DNA from 3 places in the Nonomuraea sp. NPDC050478 genome. Region 1 is predicted to be linked to each of the others. Evidence: predicted binding sites of a transcription regulator. Region 1 holds the regulator's gene; each other region holds the start of a gene.
The links. Region 1 encodes LexA, which represses DNA repair genes until DNA is damaged. Its sites were predicted from a motif close to TCGAACANNTGTTCGA; they were not measured.

Region 1 (5,783 bases):
GAAGTATTTGGTGGTCACGATGTTGGTCGCGTTGATCGACCAGAAGTCGGGGAACTCGACGCCCCGCTGCTCGAAGTTGACCGAGCCGTCGCGCCAGTTGGTCATGACGACGTCGCGGCGCTCCCACGCGATCTCGTCGTACGGGTGCACGCCGGGCGTGGTGAAGATCCGCTTCATCTTCAGACCCTTGCGGGGACGCTTGCCTCCGCGCGCCACTGATCCGCTGGACGTCTCCGTCATGACTCCCCCTTCTCCGCCTTCAACTGTTTGATCTCGGCCTCGAAGTCCGCCAGGCTCTCGAAACCGCGGTAAACCGATGCGAACCGCAGGTAGGCCACCTCGTCGAGCTCGCGCAGCGGCCCGAGGATCGCCAGCCCCACTTCGTTGGAGGCGATCTCGGCCGCGCCCTTGGCCCTGATGGCCTCCTCCACCCTCTGCCCCAGCTGCGCCAGTGAGTCCTCGCTGACCGGTCTGCCCTGGCAGGCTCGCCGCACGCCCGCGACGACCTTGTCACGCGAGAACGGCTCGGTGACTCCGCTGCGCTTGCTGACCATGAGGAGCACGGTCTCCTGGGTGGTGAATCGCCGCCCGCATTCGGGGCAGGTGCGCCTGCGTCTGATCGCCGCGCCGTCCTCTGTGGAGCGGCTGTCGATGACCCTGGTGTCGGGGTGGCGGCAGAACGGACAATGCACGCTTACGCCTCCTCGTTTCAGGGGTCACCACAGGCACGGCATCCGCCTCTGGGGACGCTCGCGCACGCACCGGAGCTTCTGTCTGGTGCGGTCGCCGAAACACAAGGTGTGGTGAACTACATCGGTGTAACTACTAGATGTTGTGGTCCAACCGTAGAAGCGCGCGACCATGAACGCAAGTTGGCCGGGCCCGCCCGGCCGAAGTCGCTGATCAGCCCCCGCGTCCCCGCCCCGCCTCGGCGTGTCGTCCGGGACGTGTCACTTTTGTTGGTACGCGTCACGTACGTGATGTTTGTTCACAGGAGGCTCGCGGGCATCGCACGGTCACCTATTGTCCCTGGTGTAAAGGGGTGCCGACGCCATCGGGGCCGTGGAAGCGGGTGCCCGCCCATCTGGGCGGACTCGTCAGCCCGTCGAACCGCTTTGCCTCGTCCGCGACGGCCCCTAGGTCCTCGCCGGGGTGGACGCCGGCGCCGCTCAGGTTGTCGCCTTCACGCACCTGTGCCTACGACAGGCCGGCAACGCTCCTCAGGTTGTGGCCTTCACGCACCTGCGCCCAGGGTAAGCCGGCGACGCTCCACAGGTTGCCGCCTTCACGCACCTGCGCCCACGACAGGCCGACGGCGCTTCTCGGGCTAGCGCCTTCACGCACCTGTACCCACGGCGGGCCGACGGCGCTCCACAGGTCGTCACCTTCACGCACCTGCGCCCACGACAGGCCGACGGCGCCCGGCGAGCGCTCGACCCCTGCGTGGCCGGCCGCCCTGGTGCCGAGCCAGAACCCGCCCAGCGACAGCAGCGCCATGACCAGCACCAGCGCCGCGCGGCCCCGCCGCGTCAACCGCACCGGCGCGGTCTCGGCCGCGCCACCCCGCAGCCTCTTCCCCGCCCGCGCACGCCGCCCACTGTCGGCCCCCGCGGAGCGGCCCACCCCGTCGGCCTGCGTGGTGCCGCCGGTCCTGCCGACCTGCGTGGCGCGGCCGGTCCTGTCAACCTGTGCGGCGCGACCGGCCCTATCGATCTGCGTAACGCGACCGGCCCTGTCAACCTGTGCGGCGCGACCGGCCCTGTCGATCCGCGCGAACCTCGGGAACCAGCCCATCCTTGGCCGGCCGAGCTGCGCTGGAGTCCCGGGCACGACGACGCGGCGACGCGCCCGCACCGCGTCCCCTTCAATCGCGCCGTCCCCCTTACGCGTCCGGCGCCTCGATTGCAGGTCCGCCGGGGCCCGCTCCCCCTGCGCTGCGCGCGCACTCCCCTTGGGTACCATCGACGCCCCGTCCCGCCGGAGCCCCCGCACTCGGGCCGGGGACACCGGCGACCGCTCAGCGCGACCGTCGCCGAGCCCGTCTTCGCCGGTGAGGCCGGAACGCCGCAGAGGGCCGTCGTCCGTCAGGCGCCTTTCCGGCGCACCCTGCCTCCGGCGCCGCTCCACGACCCGCCGCTCGCCCCCCGCCTGGCGCCCACCGTTGACAACCTGACCGACTCCGGGCACGCGCTCACCCGCCGCCCGGCGCCCGCCATTGACGGCCTGGCCAACTCGCGGCCCACGCTCTCCCCCTCGAACAGACCCGCCGTTCACGACCTGACCGGGTCCAGGCGCACACTCTTCCGTACGGACGGACCCGCCATTGACGACGCCTCCCGGCGCACGCTCGCCCGCCGCCTGGCGCCCGCCGTTGACGACCTGACCGGCTCCGGGCGCTCGCTCTCCCCCTCGGACGGACCCGCCGTTGACGACCTGACCGGCTCCGGGCGCTCGCTCTCCCCCTCGGACGGGCCCGCCGTCGCTTCTCCCCCACCTGCCAGGGCTGGTGTCCGAGTCGGGGCGGGCTGGGGGGACGAGGTACAGGTGGGGGCGCTTGCCGTCGGCGGCCCATCGCGATCGAGGGCCCGCTCCGCCGTCGTTATTCCGCCTGGGCGCTTCGGGGCGAGGGTGGCGTCCCTGAGGGCTCCCCTCCTGGGTGGCGTCGACGATGAGGGTGAGGCGCTTGACGTGGTCGCCGGTCGGATCCGCCATCAGATCATCCCGTGGATGCGGCCCGTGGGTGAGCCCGCTGCGCAGTGGCTCCGTCTGGTCGTTCGCATGATGGACCTCCCGCCGTCGTGGCCCCCGGAAACGGCCGTAGAAAGATCGGCAAATCGAACACGGTGTCGATCGAACTCCCGTACGATGTTCTACACCACACTGCCGACATTTTCGAGGAAGACTCGAACAACTGTTTGAAGATGATCTTCAACAGAGATACGGTCGCTGTGTGCGACATCAGGACCACGGACCGGGAGCCTCGCCCGCGGGGCGGGTTGCCGGGCGAGGAGGAGAGGCATGAGCGAGCGGGATGACGCCAATGGGGTCAGTGACCTCGCGGTGCGAAGGCGTGACTCACTGGGGCTGACCCCCAGGCAACGCAAGATCCTCGAGGTGATCCGCGACTCGGTGCAGCAGCGCGGCTATCCGCCGTCCATGCGCGAGATCGGCGAGGCCGTCCAGTTGACCAGCACGTCCAGCGTGTCGCACCAGTTGACGGCTTTGCAGCGCAAGGGCTATCTGCGGCGAGACCCCCACCGCCCGCGCGCGCTGGAGGTGCGGCTGCCGGGTGAGCCGGTGCTGTGGGTCGACCCCGACACCGCCACCGACGACGCCCCCGTCAACAGGCCCACCGCCGCCTACGTCCCGCTGGTCGGCCGCATCGCCGCCGGTGGCCCGATTCTGGCCGAGGAGAGCGTCGAGGACGTCTTCGCGCTTCCCAAGCAGCTGGTCGGCGAGGGCACGCTCTTCCTCCTGCAGGTCACCGGTGACTCGATGATCGACGCCGCGATCGCCGACGGCGACTGGGTCGTGGTCCGGCAGCAGCCGGTCGCCGAGAGCGGCGACATCGTGGCCGCGATGATCGAGGGCGAGGCGACGGTCAAGACCTTCAAGCGCAAGGACGGCCACGTCTGGCTGGTGCCGCACAACGACAACTACGAGCCCATCCCCGGCGACGAGGCCAGCGTCCTGGGCAAGGTCGTGGCGGTCCTGCGCCGCCTCTGACCCCTCGCCGTGTGAGACGCGGTGCGGCCGTCCCGCACCGCGCTCCTCACCGGCTCTCGCGCACCAGCCCGCCGATGGCCGCCGTCCTCCTCTCCGCGCGCGTCCTGTCCGGCGGGCGCCTCTCCGGCTGCCCGGGTTCCATGGTTCCGTCGCACACGGCGCGTCTCCGGGCAAGTGCACCTACCTCCACCCTTGTCCGGTAACCAGCCGCATTCCGGCGGTTGATCGCAGTCCATAATCTCGGCGGCATGGAGAAGATCGAGACGAGGCCGAGTGCCGGGCGGCGGCTGGCCGGGGCCGGCCTGTGGGTGCTCCAGGTGGTCATGGCGGGCATGCTGCTGATGGCGGCGATGGGCAAGTTCACCGGGGCTGAGCCGTCGGTGTCCACGTTCGAGGCGATCGGATGGGGCGACTGGTTCCGCTACCTGGTCGCGGTGCTGGAGGTCGCGATGGCGGTATGCCTGCTGGCGCCCCCGGTGGCCGGAGCGGCCGCGCTGGCGGGCGCCGGGCTGATGGCCGGTGCGGTGCTGACCGAGGCGTTCGTGAGCGGCGGGCCTGTGGCGCTGCCGCTGGTCCTGCTCGTGGTGAGCGGGCTGATCGCGTGGGGGCGGCGTGATCGTACGGACCGGCTGTGGCGGTCGCTGGCCGGCGGCTGATCCGTACGAAGGCCGACATTCCTAGAATGTCTGGGTGAGCGACACATTCGTGGGTGAAGCGTTCAAAGCACGCAACGACGGGCTCAAGTGGGCGAAGGCCGACCCGGGGGTCATCCCCGCGTGGGTGGCCGACATGGACCTGCCGTCCGCTCCCGAGGTGGTCGAGGCGCTGCGCCGCCGGGCGGAAGGCGACCTCGGCTATCCCTCGTGGCTCGACAGCCCCCAGAGCGGGCCGCTCGCCGAGGCGTTCGCGGAGCGGATGGCCGCCCGATACGGGTGGGAGCCCGATCCGGGCCTGGTCCGCTCCTACTCCGACATCAACCAGGCCCTGCAGGTGCTGCTGCACGTGTGGACGGCCCCGGGAGACGGGGTGGCGCTGCACACCCCGGCCTATCATCCGTTCCTCGGCACGCTGGAGACCATGGACCGGCCGCTGCGCCCCATCCGGCTCGTGCCGGACGGCGACTCGTGGCGCGCCGAGATCCCCGACCTGTCCGGGTGCAAGGTGCTGCTGCTGGTCAACCCGCAGAACCCGACCGGCCGCGTCTTCACCCGGGCCGAGCTGGAGGAGCTCGCCGAGCTGGCCGAACGGCACGATCTGCTGGTCATCTCCGACGAGATCCACGGGGACCTGGTGTACGAGCCGAACCGGCACATCCCGTTCGGCACGATCCTGCCTGACCGGACGGTCACCCTGACCTCGGCCACCAAGGCGTTCAACCTGGGCGGGATCCGCTGCTCGGTGGCGCACCTCGGCTCCCCCGGGCTGCGCGGGGCGCTGGACGCCCAGCCGCCGTTCCTCTTCGGCTCGGCGAACGTGTTCGGCGTGGAGGCGACCGTCGCCGCCTGGCGGCACGGTGACGCCTGGCTGGCGGACACGGTCGCGCTGCTCGACCGGAACCGGCGCGTCATCGCCGAACACCTGCCCGAGGGCGTCACGTACCGCGTGCCGGAGGCCACCTACCTGGCATGGCTCGACTACGGCCGTCCCGCGGTGGCGGAGCAGCTGGAGCGGGAGGCGAAGGTCCTCCTCAGCGACGGCGCCGTGTTCGGGCCGGGCGGCGAGACGTTCGTCCGGCTGAACTTCGCCACCTCCGAGCCCGTTCTCGCCGAGATCCTGCGGAGGATCGCCACCGTGACCTCCTGATCGGCCGGGCGGGGACGGCTCTCCGGCCGAGGAGCCGTCCCCCGGGGTCGTTACGGCAGGGGCGGGAGGTCGGGCGGGGTGGCGGCGGGGCGCTCCTCCAGGGCGGAGAGTGCCAGCTCCACGGCCTTCTCCAGCTGAGGGTCGCGGCCGGCCGCGCGGTCCTGCGGTGTCATGACGACCTCGATGTCCGGGTCGACGCCGTGGTTCTCCACTCCCCAGCCGTGCCCTTCCAGCCAGAACGAGTAGCGCGGCTG
Region 2 (5,783 bases), on a different contig from region 1:
CCCTTCTTCGCCTTCTCCCCGGAACCCGGCTCCACCCCCGGCGTCGCCCAGAACTCCGTGCCCGCAGCCGACTCCCCCACACGAGTTCCGGTCCCTGCGTCCGACACCCCGGCAGAAGTCCCGGTCCCTGCGTCCGACACCCCCGCAGAAGCCCAGGTCCCCCCGTCCGATGCCCCGCCCGGAGCCCTGATTCCCCCATCCGCCGACACCGCGTCGCCCGGCACCTCACCATCCCCTACCGACGCCGCACCACCATCCGACACCTCACCCGAGGCATCCTCCAGCGGGACCGCACCACCTCTCAACGCCTCACCAGAGGCATCCCTCGACAGAACTGCACCGCCGCCCGTCGCCTCACCGGACGCATCCTCCAGCGTGACCGCACCACCGCTCAACGCCTCACCAGATGCATCCGCCGACGGAATCGCACCACTGCCCAGCGGCTCAGCTGACGCCGTGCCACGGCCTGGCATCCCATCGGACGCGGAGTGGGAAGCCGCCGCACCACCGTCCTGCTCATCGAGGGCAGCGTCGGGAGAAAGAGAGGACTCCCCACCTCCGTCAGGCCTCCCCTCCTCTGCGGTCTGCCCAGGCCGCGAGGCACTCACGACGGACGCGACGCTTCTCCCGGACATGACCTGCGGCGTTCCACGCGAATCCGCGTCGTCCGGGCCGCCCTCCTCACCGTGGAACGCAGGCCGAGGGTCTGCGGCTTCAGCGTCGGAGCCTGCGGGGGGAGGAAGCATGTCATCGGAGTTCACAACGGATTCCCGCTGACGACGGCGCTGCTCGCGCCACTCTTCAGGCGAAGGCCAACCACCGCTCCCACCACTCGTCGCCGGAGAAGACCTCTTCCTCGAAACCCCCTGATCAGTCAACCCATCGCCTCGCCGGAAAACCGAACCGGCCCGCTCCCCGCCCGAGCGCCCACCGCCGACCCGTCTTTCAGCAGCAGCACCGCCACCGGCCCGTTCCCCAGACGAAGCACCATCAGCCCGCACCCGATCGAAAGCATCATCGGCCCTTACCGGGTTGTAAGGACCATCGACCCGCACCACATCGGAAGAGCCGTCAGACGGTTCCTCACCGGAGGCATCATCACCCCAAGCCTCGCTTAAAGGACCGTCAGACCGTTCCTCACCTGAACCACCATCGGCCCGCACCCCGCTGAAAGCACCATCGACCCGCACCACATCGGAAGAGCCGTCGGACCGTTCATCACGGGAAGCACCATCGCCCCGAGCCTCGCTGAAAGGACCGTCAGACTCCCCGCGGGCAACACCATCGTCCCGAGCCTCACTGGAAGGACCGTCAGACTCCGCGCCCGAATCACCATCGGCCCGAGCCCCACTAGTAAGTCCGTCACCCGGCTCCGCTGCGGAGGATCCGCTGACGGCTCCCGATGTGAAGCCAGGCACGGAAAGAGCCTCCTGGGAGACCACCCGCCCCTCTATCGGCTGAGCCTCCAGAGAGCCCCCTTCGGACACTAGAGACTCACGCCGCGCCTCCGAGGACGGTCCCTCGTCAACCCCCTCCGACGTGAAGGATCCATCCACAGGTCGCCCCGCCGTATCCGGATCCCGCCGGAACTCCTCCGGGGACAACCCCATGGGCGCCTGCCCGCGGACAGCTTCAGACCGCCCCACTCCGCGCCTCTCCACGGACAGCTCTTCACCAACCTGCCCCCGTACGAAGAAGTTTCCCCCAGGCTGCCCCGAAGCGTCCCGATCGTCCCGTCGCTCTTCCAGGGACGCCTCCCGCTCCCGTACGGAGAAGCCACCCGCCGCTCGATCCGCCCGCCCCTCCAGGGACAGCTCTTCACCAACCCGTCCCCGTACGGAGGAGTTGCCCTCAGACTGCCCCGCAGCGGCCGGATCGTCCCGTGGCGCCTCCGGGGAAGCCTCCTCGGAGGCCCGCTCCCGTACGGAGAAGCCACCCGCCGCTCGACCTGCCCGCCCCTCCAGGGACAGCTCTTCACCAACCTGCCCCCGCACGGAGGAGTTGCCCGCAGACCACCCCGCAGCGGCCTGTCGCCCCTCCTGGGACACCTCCTCAGCGGCCCGCTCCCGCACGGAGAAACCACCAGCCGCCCGCCCCTCCAGGGACAGCTCTTCACCGGCCCGCTTCCCGGATTCACCCTCAGCAGGAGCCGGATCGCCCCAGAAGGGGTGGCTTTGCTGGGATTCGCCCGCGGGCCGTGTCCACCAGGTGTCTTCAGGCGGCGGCTGCTCCCCCGGGGCGCGGCCGCCGAAGAAAGGGTGGCGCCCGCCGGGTGGGGCGCCCTCGGATGAGGGTCGCCGGGGTTTGCGGCGGGATGAGGCCGGGGCGCCCCGGTCGCGGGGCGCCGGATCCGTGTCACTCATGCGCCGACCGATCAGACGTCACCAGGCTTCGGCGTGGACTTGGAGCCGCGGCCGGACGCGGCGGGCGCCTTGGCGGGCGCGGGAGGCGCGGGGGCCTCGGCGGGCTCGTCGAGGCGCGGGCCCACGCCCAGCTTGTCCTTGATCTTCTTCTCGATCTCGTTGGCCATGTCGGGGTGGTTGCGCAGGAAGTTGCGCGCGTTCTCCTTGCCCTGGCCGAGCTGGTCGCCCTCGTAGGTGTACCAGGCGCCGGACTTGCGGACGAAGCCGTGCTCGACGCCCATGTCGATGAGGCCGCCCTCGCGGGAGACGCCCACCCCGTAGAGGATGTCGAAGTCGGCCACCCGGAAGGGCGGGGCCATCTTGTTCTTGACCACCTTGACGCGGGTCCGGTTGCCGACCGCTTCGGTGCCGTCCTTGAGGGTCTCGATGCGGCGGATGTCGAGGCGGACCGAGGCGTAGAACTTGAGCGCCTTGCCACCGGTCGTGGTCTCGGGGCTGCCGAACATCACGCCGATCTTCTCGCGGAGCTGGTTGATGAAGATGGCGGTGGTGCCGGTGCTGCTGAGCGCGCCCGCGACCTTGCGCAGGGCCTGGGACATCAGGCGGGCCTGGAGGCCGACGTGGCTGTCGCCCATCTCGCCCTCGATCTCGGCCTTGGGCACCAGGGCGGCCACCGAGTCGATGACGATGATGTCGACGGCGCCGGACCTGATCAGCATGTCGGCGATCTCCAGCGCCTGCTCGCCGGTGTCGGGCTGGGAGACCAGCAGGGCGTCGGTGTCGACGCCGAGCTTCTTGGCGTATTCGGGGTCGAGGGCGTGCTCGGCGTCGATGAACGCCGCGATGCCGCCGGCCCGCTGCGCGTTGGCCACCGCGTGCAGCGCGATGGTGGTCTTGCCGGAGGACTCCGGACCGTAGATCTCGACGATCCTGCCGCGCGGCAGGCCGCCGATGCCGAGCGCGACGTCGAGGGAGATCGACCCGGTCGGGATCACCTCGATGGGGGCTCGGGCGTCATCACCGAGGCGCATGACGGAACCCTTGCCGAACTGCCGCTCGATCTGGGCGAGGGCGGTCTCGAGGGCCTTCTCGCGGTCGTTGATAGCCATGGGAGCTCCCTCTGGAGGGTCGTGGTCGGAATCAGTCGAGTGAAAGCTACGGTCTGCCACCGACATTTTCCCGGAAGCGGTCGTGGAAGACGTGGCCCGGCGAGCCCATCGTAGCCGAACGGCTGTTCGATCACACGCACGTCCGCGAGGAAGTCCGCCCGCGCCCGGATGCGTTCCCGCAGCCTGGGGAGACTCCTGGGAAGAGGGCAGGAGGTGACCACGTGGCGAGCTCGTACACCAGCGAACGGCGCGCTCATCTGCAGGGCCTCGCCGAGGTGCTCCCTCGCCACGGGCTGGTGAGCCGGATGGTGGGCGAGGAGGAGCCGCTGTTGTGGGTGTGGCATCCGCACACGAGCAGGCAGACCCTGGTCTTCGCCACGCCGTCGGAGCGGGGCTGGCTGTTTCTCTGGGCGCCCGGCGGCACGGGCGGCGCCGACGACCTCGATCGCACGGCGCGCGCTCTGAGGGAGACGCTGGGCTCAGCGTAGCCGGGGGGAGACGTCCTCGACCTGGCAGACGGCCCGCCAGACGGTCTTGGCGCTCTCGCCGTCGGCCAGCGCCTGCACCACGGTGCGCCCGCCGAGCGGCGCGATCACGTAGTCACGCGCCCACGACTCGGCGTAGGTGTCGCCGAAGTGCAGGCGCATCCTTCTCCAGAACTCAGTCAGGCGCATCACTCAAGTATGGATCGGCCCCGGGAGTGGGTAGGACGCAACGGGAACGTGAACGACCTGCGTATCACCCGCCTTCGAACCACGGCATCGGCATGTGCCGGAGACCCGGAAGGGAGGAAGCGCGGATCCCCCCGCCGGCTGAGGCAGGCGGTCCCCCTCCGCGCGACTCTGATGGCGAAGACCGCGAAACCCTCACCCCCCAAGTCAGTCAAGGCCAAGGCCAACAGGGCGAAGCGCCGCCACTTACTGTCATTGCGGCGCGAGGCCGTACGGAAGGAGAAGGCGGAGAGGTCCGAGCGGCATGCCGGGATCCGGCAGGAGCCGCGGGCGGGCCGTCCGCGCACGCGCCGCGCGTCGCGGCGTTAGATCACGGCGTCACAGCACACGCGCGCCGTACATCTCACCGAGATGGTCGGCGAGCAGCTCCAGCCGGGCGCCGTCGGGGTCCTTGAAGTAGATGGAGGCGCCGCTCTCGATCTGGTGCGGCACGCCGGCCATCTCCAGCTTCCCGCGCAGCCGCTCCCAGGTGGCGGGGTCGACGGAGATCGCGATGTGGTGGAGGCCGCCGAGCACCTCCTGGTAAGGGCCGAGGTCGAGGCCGGGGAGGTCGAAGAAGGCCAGCAGGTTGCCGTTGCCGAGGTCGAAGAAGAAGTGGCTCGAGCCCTTGTAGTCGCGGTTCTCGAAGATCTCCGTCAGCGGGAACTCCAGCAGCTCCTGGTAGAACTTGACGGTGCGTTCCACGTCCGACGACAACAGGGCGATGTGGTGCAGGCCGCGCGCGCTGGACGAGGGCCGGCGCGCTAAGAGGTAGCGCCGCCTGATCTCCTCGCGGCGGGCCTCGACGGCCGCGTGGTCGATGGTCACGGTCGGTGTATGTCCGCCCGCGCGCCCGCTCAATCACGCGGCCCGGCCGCAATGCGTTTTCTGTCGGTGGCGCGAGGCAGTATGTGCTGGTGAGCTCGCTCGACCGCTTCAGCCAGGTGACCAGCAGCTGGTTCTCCGGGGCCTTCGCCGCCCCCACCGCCGCCCAGGATGGCGCGTGGGAGTCGATCGCCGGCGGTGACAACACGCTGGTCGTGGCGCCGACCGGGTCCGGCAAGACGCTGGCGGCCTTCCTGTGGTCGCTCGACCGGCTGGCGGCCGAGCCGCCCGCGAAGGGCACGCGGGTGGTGTACGTGTCGCCGCTGAAGGCGCTGGCCGTCGACGTCGAGCGAAACCTGCGCGCTCCGCTGGCGGGGCTGAAGCAGACGGCGCGGCGGCTGGGGCTGCCGGTGCCGGAGATCTCGGTGGCGATCCGCTCGGGCGACACGCCCGCCGAGGACCGCAGGAGGTTCGCCGCCAAGCCGTCCGACATCCTCATCACCACGCCGGAGTCGCTGTTCCTGCTGCTGACCAGCCAGGCGCGGGAGGCGCTGCGCGGCGTGGAGACGGTGATCGTCGACGAGGTGCACGCGGTGGCCGCGACCAAGCGGGGCGCCCACCTGGCGCTGACGCTGGAGCGGCTCGACGCGCTGCTTGAGCGGCCCGCCCAGCGGATCGGCCTGTCGGCGACGGTGCGGCCGGTGAGCGAGGTCGCGGCGTTCCTCGGCGGTCCGCGCGCGGCGACGGTGGTGCAGCCGCCGGCCGACAAGCGCATC
Region 3 (5,783 bases), 790 kb from region 1:
GCTACACGACCGGCAAGGACCCCTACTTCTACACCGTCGCGGGAGAGTGACATGAAGGTCATCCTGCTGGCCGCCGCCTTGCTGGCGGTGCCACTGACCGTGCCCCTGACCGCGCCCGCCCAGGCCGCGCCGCACCACGACGCCGTCCGCTACGCCTCCATCAAGGGCTGCGACAGGGGCGACGACGGCCGGCTGCCCTGCGGCCCGTGGCGGCTGGTCATGCACAGCGGCGAGCAGCGCGTCCTGGCCGACGCGCAGACCGTCGCGCTCAAGGCCGACGGCAAGCCCTACAAGTACCTCCCCGCGCCCGTCGCGGTCAGCGGCGACGGCACGAAGGTCGCGTACTTCGCGAAGAACTCCCACCGCCTCGCCGTCCGCACCCTCGGCGGCGGCGTCACCCTGCTGCCGGCCGGCGCGGTGCCCCGGGTGCCGCAGTACGAGGTCGGGCTCGTCCTGTCCGACAACGGCGGCCGGCTCGCCGTCACGATCGGCACCGGCCAGGTGCGGATCTTCGACACCTCCGACGGCGCCCGCCTCGGCACGCTCCCGCGCGGCGAGACCTTGGTGGACTTCAGCGGCGACGGCGGCGAGGTCCTCACCACCGTCGACGCCGACGAGTCCGTGACGGACGTCGTGGTCCGCGCCGACACCGGCGAGCTCGTCTCCCGCGCCACCCCGCCGCAGCTCGTCTCCGCCAACATGCCGCTCGCCCTGGCCGCCGACGGGCGCACCGCCGCCGCGTTCGTCGCCGGCAAGTCCCAGCTCGTGCTGTACGACGTCGAGACCGACCAGGTGCTCGGCCGGGTCCCGGTCAAGCTGCCCAAGGGCGACCTCAACGCCATCGACTGGACCGGCGACCGGCAGGTCACGCTCCACCTCACCACCCAGGCCGGCCGGATGAACGTCGTCCAGATCGACACCGGGACCGGCGCGGTCAGGCTCAGGGACCGCTACACGGTGCTGAAGGACTCGCTCGTGGTCGCCGCCTGCGGCGGCTGACCCTCTACGCTCGGGAACGTGGAGGATCACTCGACCAAGGCGATCGCGGCCAGGGCCGTCGACCTGTGCACGGTCCTGCTGTACGAGGACGCGACGGCGGAGTCGGTGGCCCGGGTGCTGCGCGCCCACGGGGAGCGGGGGCCGCTCGACCTCACCGGGGCCGACGTGCGGGCGATGCGGGAGGCGGCCGGGCGGCTCGTCGAGGTCCTCGCCGCGCCCGGCCCCGGCGCGGCGGCGGCCCTGCTCAACGGCCTCCTGGCGACCGCCGCCGGGCCGCCCCGCCTGACCAGCCACGACGGCACGACCGGCTGGCACGTGCACGTCGACGGCCACGACGACGCGCCCTGGGGCGAATGGTTCCAGGCGTCCTCGGCGATGGCCTTCGCCGTCCTCCTGGCCGACCACCAGCGCGTCCCCGGCGGCCTGTGCGCGTCGGCGACCTGCCGCCGCCCCTTCCTGCACGCGGGCGGCGGCAGCCCCCGCCGCTACTGCACACCACGCTGCGCCACCCGCGAACGCGTAGCCGCCTACCGCTCCACCCGCCCAGCCTGATCACCCCGACTGTGTTTCTTCGTCAGGACCGTACGGCGTAGGTCCTTCCAGGGCCGACCGGGGGAGCGAGAGCAGACCGTACGCCGCCACGGCCAGAAGCTGGACGCCCGCCCCCGCGAGCAGCGCGGCTCCCGGGGACAAGGCCACCAGCGGCCCCGCCAGCGCCGAACCCGCCGCGAACGAGGTGATCTTCAAGCTGGCCCCGGTCGTGAACACCTGACCGCGCACCCGCTCAGGCGCCTCCCGATGCCGCACCGCGAACAGCGCCGTGAGCTGCGGCCCCTCACCCACGCCCACCACCACGGCTGCCACCACCGCCACCGCAAAGGACCCCGCCACCGCCGCCACCAACGTCCCCACCCCGATCAACAGGGTGGACACGACCATCACCGTGTCCCACCCCATCCCCGCCCGCGCGACCCCGGCACTGCCTTGCCGTCCCGCCCGGAGAGGCCGCCACCGTAACCTCGCCCGCGCGTCCACGGCACCGGCTTGTCGTCCCGCCCGGAGAGGCCGCCACCGCACCCCCGCCCTCGCGACGCCAGCTTGCCGTCCCGTGCGGAGAGATTGCCATCGCACCCCGACCCGTGCGATCACGGCGTTGGCCGCGAGGGCCGCTCCCGCCGTCACCGCCAGCAGGAGCGCCCCGTACCCGGCGTCGCCCGCGAGCCGCAGCCCCAGCAGCGGCGCGGCCACGATCAGCATGGCCAGACCCGCCATCGACACCATGGACGTCACGGTCGCCCGCCGCAGCGCCCGGTTCCCCGCGATGGCGCGGAACCCGGCCGCGAGCTCCTCCCGGACCGCCCCTGGCTTCCCGAGCCTCTCCTCCCGCGCCGGCAGCACCCGGGCCGCGGGCATGGCCGCCACCAGCAGCACCACGCCGGCCACGACGGCCGCCTCTCCTCCGGTGGCGGTCGCGATCACCCCCACCAGCGCAGGCCCGGCCAGCGCGGCCACGTTGTAGCTCATCGCGTCCAGCGCGTTCGCCCGCGGCAGCCGCCCGGCCCCGACGACCGACGGCAGCTGCGCCGTCCACCCGCCGTTCAGCGAAGGCCCCAGCAACCCCGTCAGCACCGCCACCCCGATCAGCGCCGCGTCCGGCAGCCGCCCCAGCCCGGCCAGCACCACGAGCAGCCCCGCGCCGTAACCCACCAGGCACCACCCGAGCACCCGCCCCGGCCTGCGGGTACGGTCGAGCATCACGCCCAGCAGCGGCCCCCCGGCCGCCGCCGACACGGTCAGCCCCGCCAGCAGCGACGACGCCAGCACCGGCGACCCCGTGACAGCCAGCCCGGCGACCAGCAGCGCGGGCCCGGACATCTCGTCGCCGGTACGGGAGGCGAGGGCGCCGAGCATGTAACGTGTCAACACCCCGAAGACGTTACACCGGCGCGCTCAGGCCGTGCTGGTGATCACCGCGAACCGCGCCCCGTGCGGATCGGACAGGTACGCGATCCGCCCCACCCCCGGCACGTCGTCCACCGGCGTGCGCACCGTGCCGCCGAGCTCCTGGCACCTGGCCACCACCCCGTCGCAGTCGGGCACCTCGAAGAACGGCACCCAGTGGGCCCGGTCACCCGGCGGCAGCCCCACCAGCCCCGCCATCGACGAGTCGGCGCCGCCCTCGGCCGGCGAGACCACCGGATAGGTCAGATCTCCCATGTCGACGTCGTCGAACCGCCAGCCGAACACCGACCGGTAGAAGCCGCGGATGCCGTCGGTGTCGGGCACGAACAGCTCGGCCCAGGCGAACGACCCCGGATCGGTCACCACGTCGAGGCCGCGCGTGCCACCCGGCTGCCAGGCCGCGAACTCCGCCCCCGCGGGGTCGGTGAACTGCGCCATCCGCCCCTGCCCCTCGATGTCGAACGGCTGGGCGCGGACCAGCCCGCCGGCCAGCTCGACCGCCTTGGCGGTGGCGTCGCAGTCGGGCGTCTGGAAGTAGACCATCCAGGACGCGGCGGCCCCTTCCTCCATCACCGACCCGGCCGCGGCGACCGTCTTGCCGTCGGCCTGCCAGAAGCCGTATCCCTCCATCGCCGGCTGGAACCGCCAGCCGAACAGGTCGCTGTAGAAGCCGGCGGTCGCCTCGATGTCGGGGCTGCCGACATCGACCCAGCACGGGCTGCCCGGCAGGAACTCAGTGGTGAGCATGACGTGCTCCTCGATCGGATGTGGCGGCCCCGCTGCGGCCCGGGACGACGCCACGCGATTCTTCTCGTCCTTCATGCCCCGCCCGCGGGATCCGGCACAGTCGAAAACATGTTTGAACGATCACCTACACTCGGTGGTATGGCGGCTGTTTACCAAGCATCTCTGCTGAGCCTGAACGAGGAACTCGCCGTGGGGCCGCTCGGCTCGACGGTCCGCCGCGTCCCTCTCGACCGGGGCGCCTGGGTCGACGTGCGGCCGGGCTGGCTGTCGGGAGCCGACGAGCTGTTCGAGCGGCTGGCGGAGTCGGTGCCGTGGCGGGCCGAGCGGCGCAAGATGTACGACCGCGTCGTCGACGTGCCGCGGCTGCTGAAGTTCTACGACGAGGGCGAGACGCTGCCGCACCCGGTGCTGGCCGACGCCAGGCGCGTCCTCGACGAGCACTACCGCGAGGAGCTGGGCGAGCCGTTCGCCACGGCCGGCCTGTGCTACTACCGCGACGGCCGCGACAGCGTGGCCTGGCACGGCGACACCATCGGCCGCGGCGCCGCCCACGACACCATGGTGGCGATCCTGTCCGTGGGCTACGCGCGCCCTCTGCTGCTCCGCCCGCGCGGCGGCGGCTCGTCACTCCGCTACGACCTGGGTCACGGCGACCTCATCGTGATGGGCGGCAGCTGCCAGCGCACGTGGGAACACGCCGTCCCCAAGACCACCCGCCCGGCGGGGCCGCGCATCAGCATCCAGTTCCGCCCCCGCGGCGTCCGCTGACGGCCCGGGTCACCGGCCCGCCTGAGCCGCGCGGCCGCGGCCCACTCGCCCGCCATGAGGGCAAGCCCGGCCGAACCCGTCGTCACGCGACGGCCGCCGCGTAGATGAGTGCGCCGTCGCGGGTGAAGGGCACCTGCGTGCCGTTGAGGACCACCTTCGTGGCCCCCGGCGCGGCGATCGCGATGGCGCGCGCCTGGTCGGTACTCGCGGTCAGGCCGCTGCCGTCGATGCGGCCGGTGCCGTCGGTCCCGACGCGCACGGCCAGGTCCGGCACCTCGACGGGCGACTTGACCAGGGTGGCGCCGTCATGCTCGATGGACGTGCCGCTCATCATCACGACCGTCTGACCCGCGGCGCCGGTCTCGGTGTAGAACATCTTCCCGTCGTAGTCGTACGGCCCGAACGACCGGGACGCCTGCTTGTTCCAGGACTTGTAGTACACCCCCTCGCCGCGCGCGCCCAGGTTCAGGTTCAGCGCGGTCGCCTCGAACGGCGTGGCGCCGCTGACGGGGAGGCGTTTTACGGCGACCGATGGGTCCGCAGCTCCGGTGGAGGGCAGCAGGAGGGTGTCGAAGGTGGTCCCGCCCGTGACCGTCTTGACGTACGACGCGTACTTGGCGTCCTGCACCTGGTACATGTACGGAGCGTGGTAACCGGCCCGCAGCGAGGCGCTGACCTGGCCCGGGTCGGCGGGCACCACGGTGATGTTCGCGCCCGTACCGAAGGCCGTGGCCGCCGCCTTCGAACCGGACCGCAGCGAGGGCTCGGCGTCCGAGGCGAAGTGCCAGTTCTGCTCGTAGCGGTGCGCTCCGCCGCTCTTGGGCTTCAACCGGTCGGAGACCAGCCACAGGCCCGAGTGCAGGGCCAGGATGGACCGTTCGTGGAGCGCCCCGGCGGAGGCTTCGCTGTGGGCTCCGATCCGGTCGAAGACCGGGTTGGTGACCATGTGCGTGATCGCCCCCGGAGCCTTCGAATCCTGCGCCTTGTTGTCGATCTCGATGGTGTTGTGCGCTTCCGTGCTCTTCCTCAGCCATTCCGCCCGCGGGTCCTGGCTGTAGGTGAACGTCCCCATGTCGGGCAGCAGCGGCCTGCCGTGGGCGTAGACGGTGACCGCCAGCTCGTCCGGGTGACTGTGGTTGCCCCGGTCGATGTTCAGCCGCAGGTACGAGTCCTGGGCGTGCCAGCCGGACCTGCTGACCGCCACCCGGGTGTCGGGATACAGCGACGAGGTGTGCGCGGGCTTTCGCCCCGAGCCGCCCGAGGTGCCGACGTAGATCAGCTCCTGGTCGCCCAGCAGTTCGCCCAGC

Region 2: the regulator LexA is predicted to act here: its motif matches at 3,587-3,602, upstream of recA (recombinase RecA).
Region 3: the regulator LexA is predicted to act here: its motif matches at 3,809-3,824, upstream of ACIBF7_RS15745 (alpha-ketoglutarate-dependent dioxygenase AlkB).

The regions. Positions count from the first base shown of each region.
Region 1 is NZ_JBITHT010000003.1:1,066,788-1,072,570, forward strand. It holds gene ACIBF7_RS19215 (vitamin B12-dependent ribonucleotide reductase) at 1-240, opposite strand, end outside; gene nrdR (transcriptional regulator NrdR) at 237-692, opposite strand; gene ACIBF7_RS19225 (hypothetical protein) at 1,198-1,854, opposite strand; gene lexA (transcriptional repressor LexA) at 3,019-3,726, shown strand; gene ACIBF7_RS19235 (DoxX family protein) at 3,975-4,382, shown strand; gene ACIBF7_RS19240 (MalY/PatB family protein) at 4,417-5,529, shown strand; gene ACIBF7_RS19245 (S41 family peptidase) at 5,580-5,783, opposite strand, start outside.
Region 2 is NZ_JBITHT010000004.1:831,915-837,697, forward strand. It holds gene recX (recombination regulator RecX) at 1-2,363, opposite strand, end outside; gene recA (recombinase RecA) at 2,375-3,472, opposite strand; gene ACIBF7_RS23790 (hypothetical protein) at 3,694-3,960, shown strand; gene ACIBF7_RS23795 (DUF3046 domain-containing protein) at 3,952-4,146, opposite strand; gene ACIBF7_RS23800 (VOC family protein) at 4,522-5,010, opposite strand; gene ACIBF7_RS23805 (ATP-dependent helicase) at 5,100-5,783, shown strand, end outside.
Region 3 is NZ_JBITHT010000003.1:276,676-282,458, reverse strand. It holds gene ACIBF7_RS15770 (hypothetical protein) at 1-50, shown strand, start outside; gene ACIBF7_RS15765 (hypothetical protein) at 52-999, shown strand; gene ACIBF7_RS15760 (CGNR zinc finger domain-containing protein) at 1,018-1,551, shown strand; gene ACIBF7_RS15755 (MFS transporter) at 1,552-2,925, opposite strand; gene ACIBF7_RS15750 (VOC family protein) at 2,950-3,708, opposite strand; gene ACIBF7_RS15745 (alpha-ketoglutarate-dependent dioxygenase AlkB) at 3,847-4,476, shown strand; gene ACIBF7_RS15740 (heparinase II/III family protein) at 4,559-5,783, opposite strand, start outside.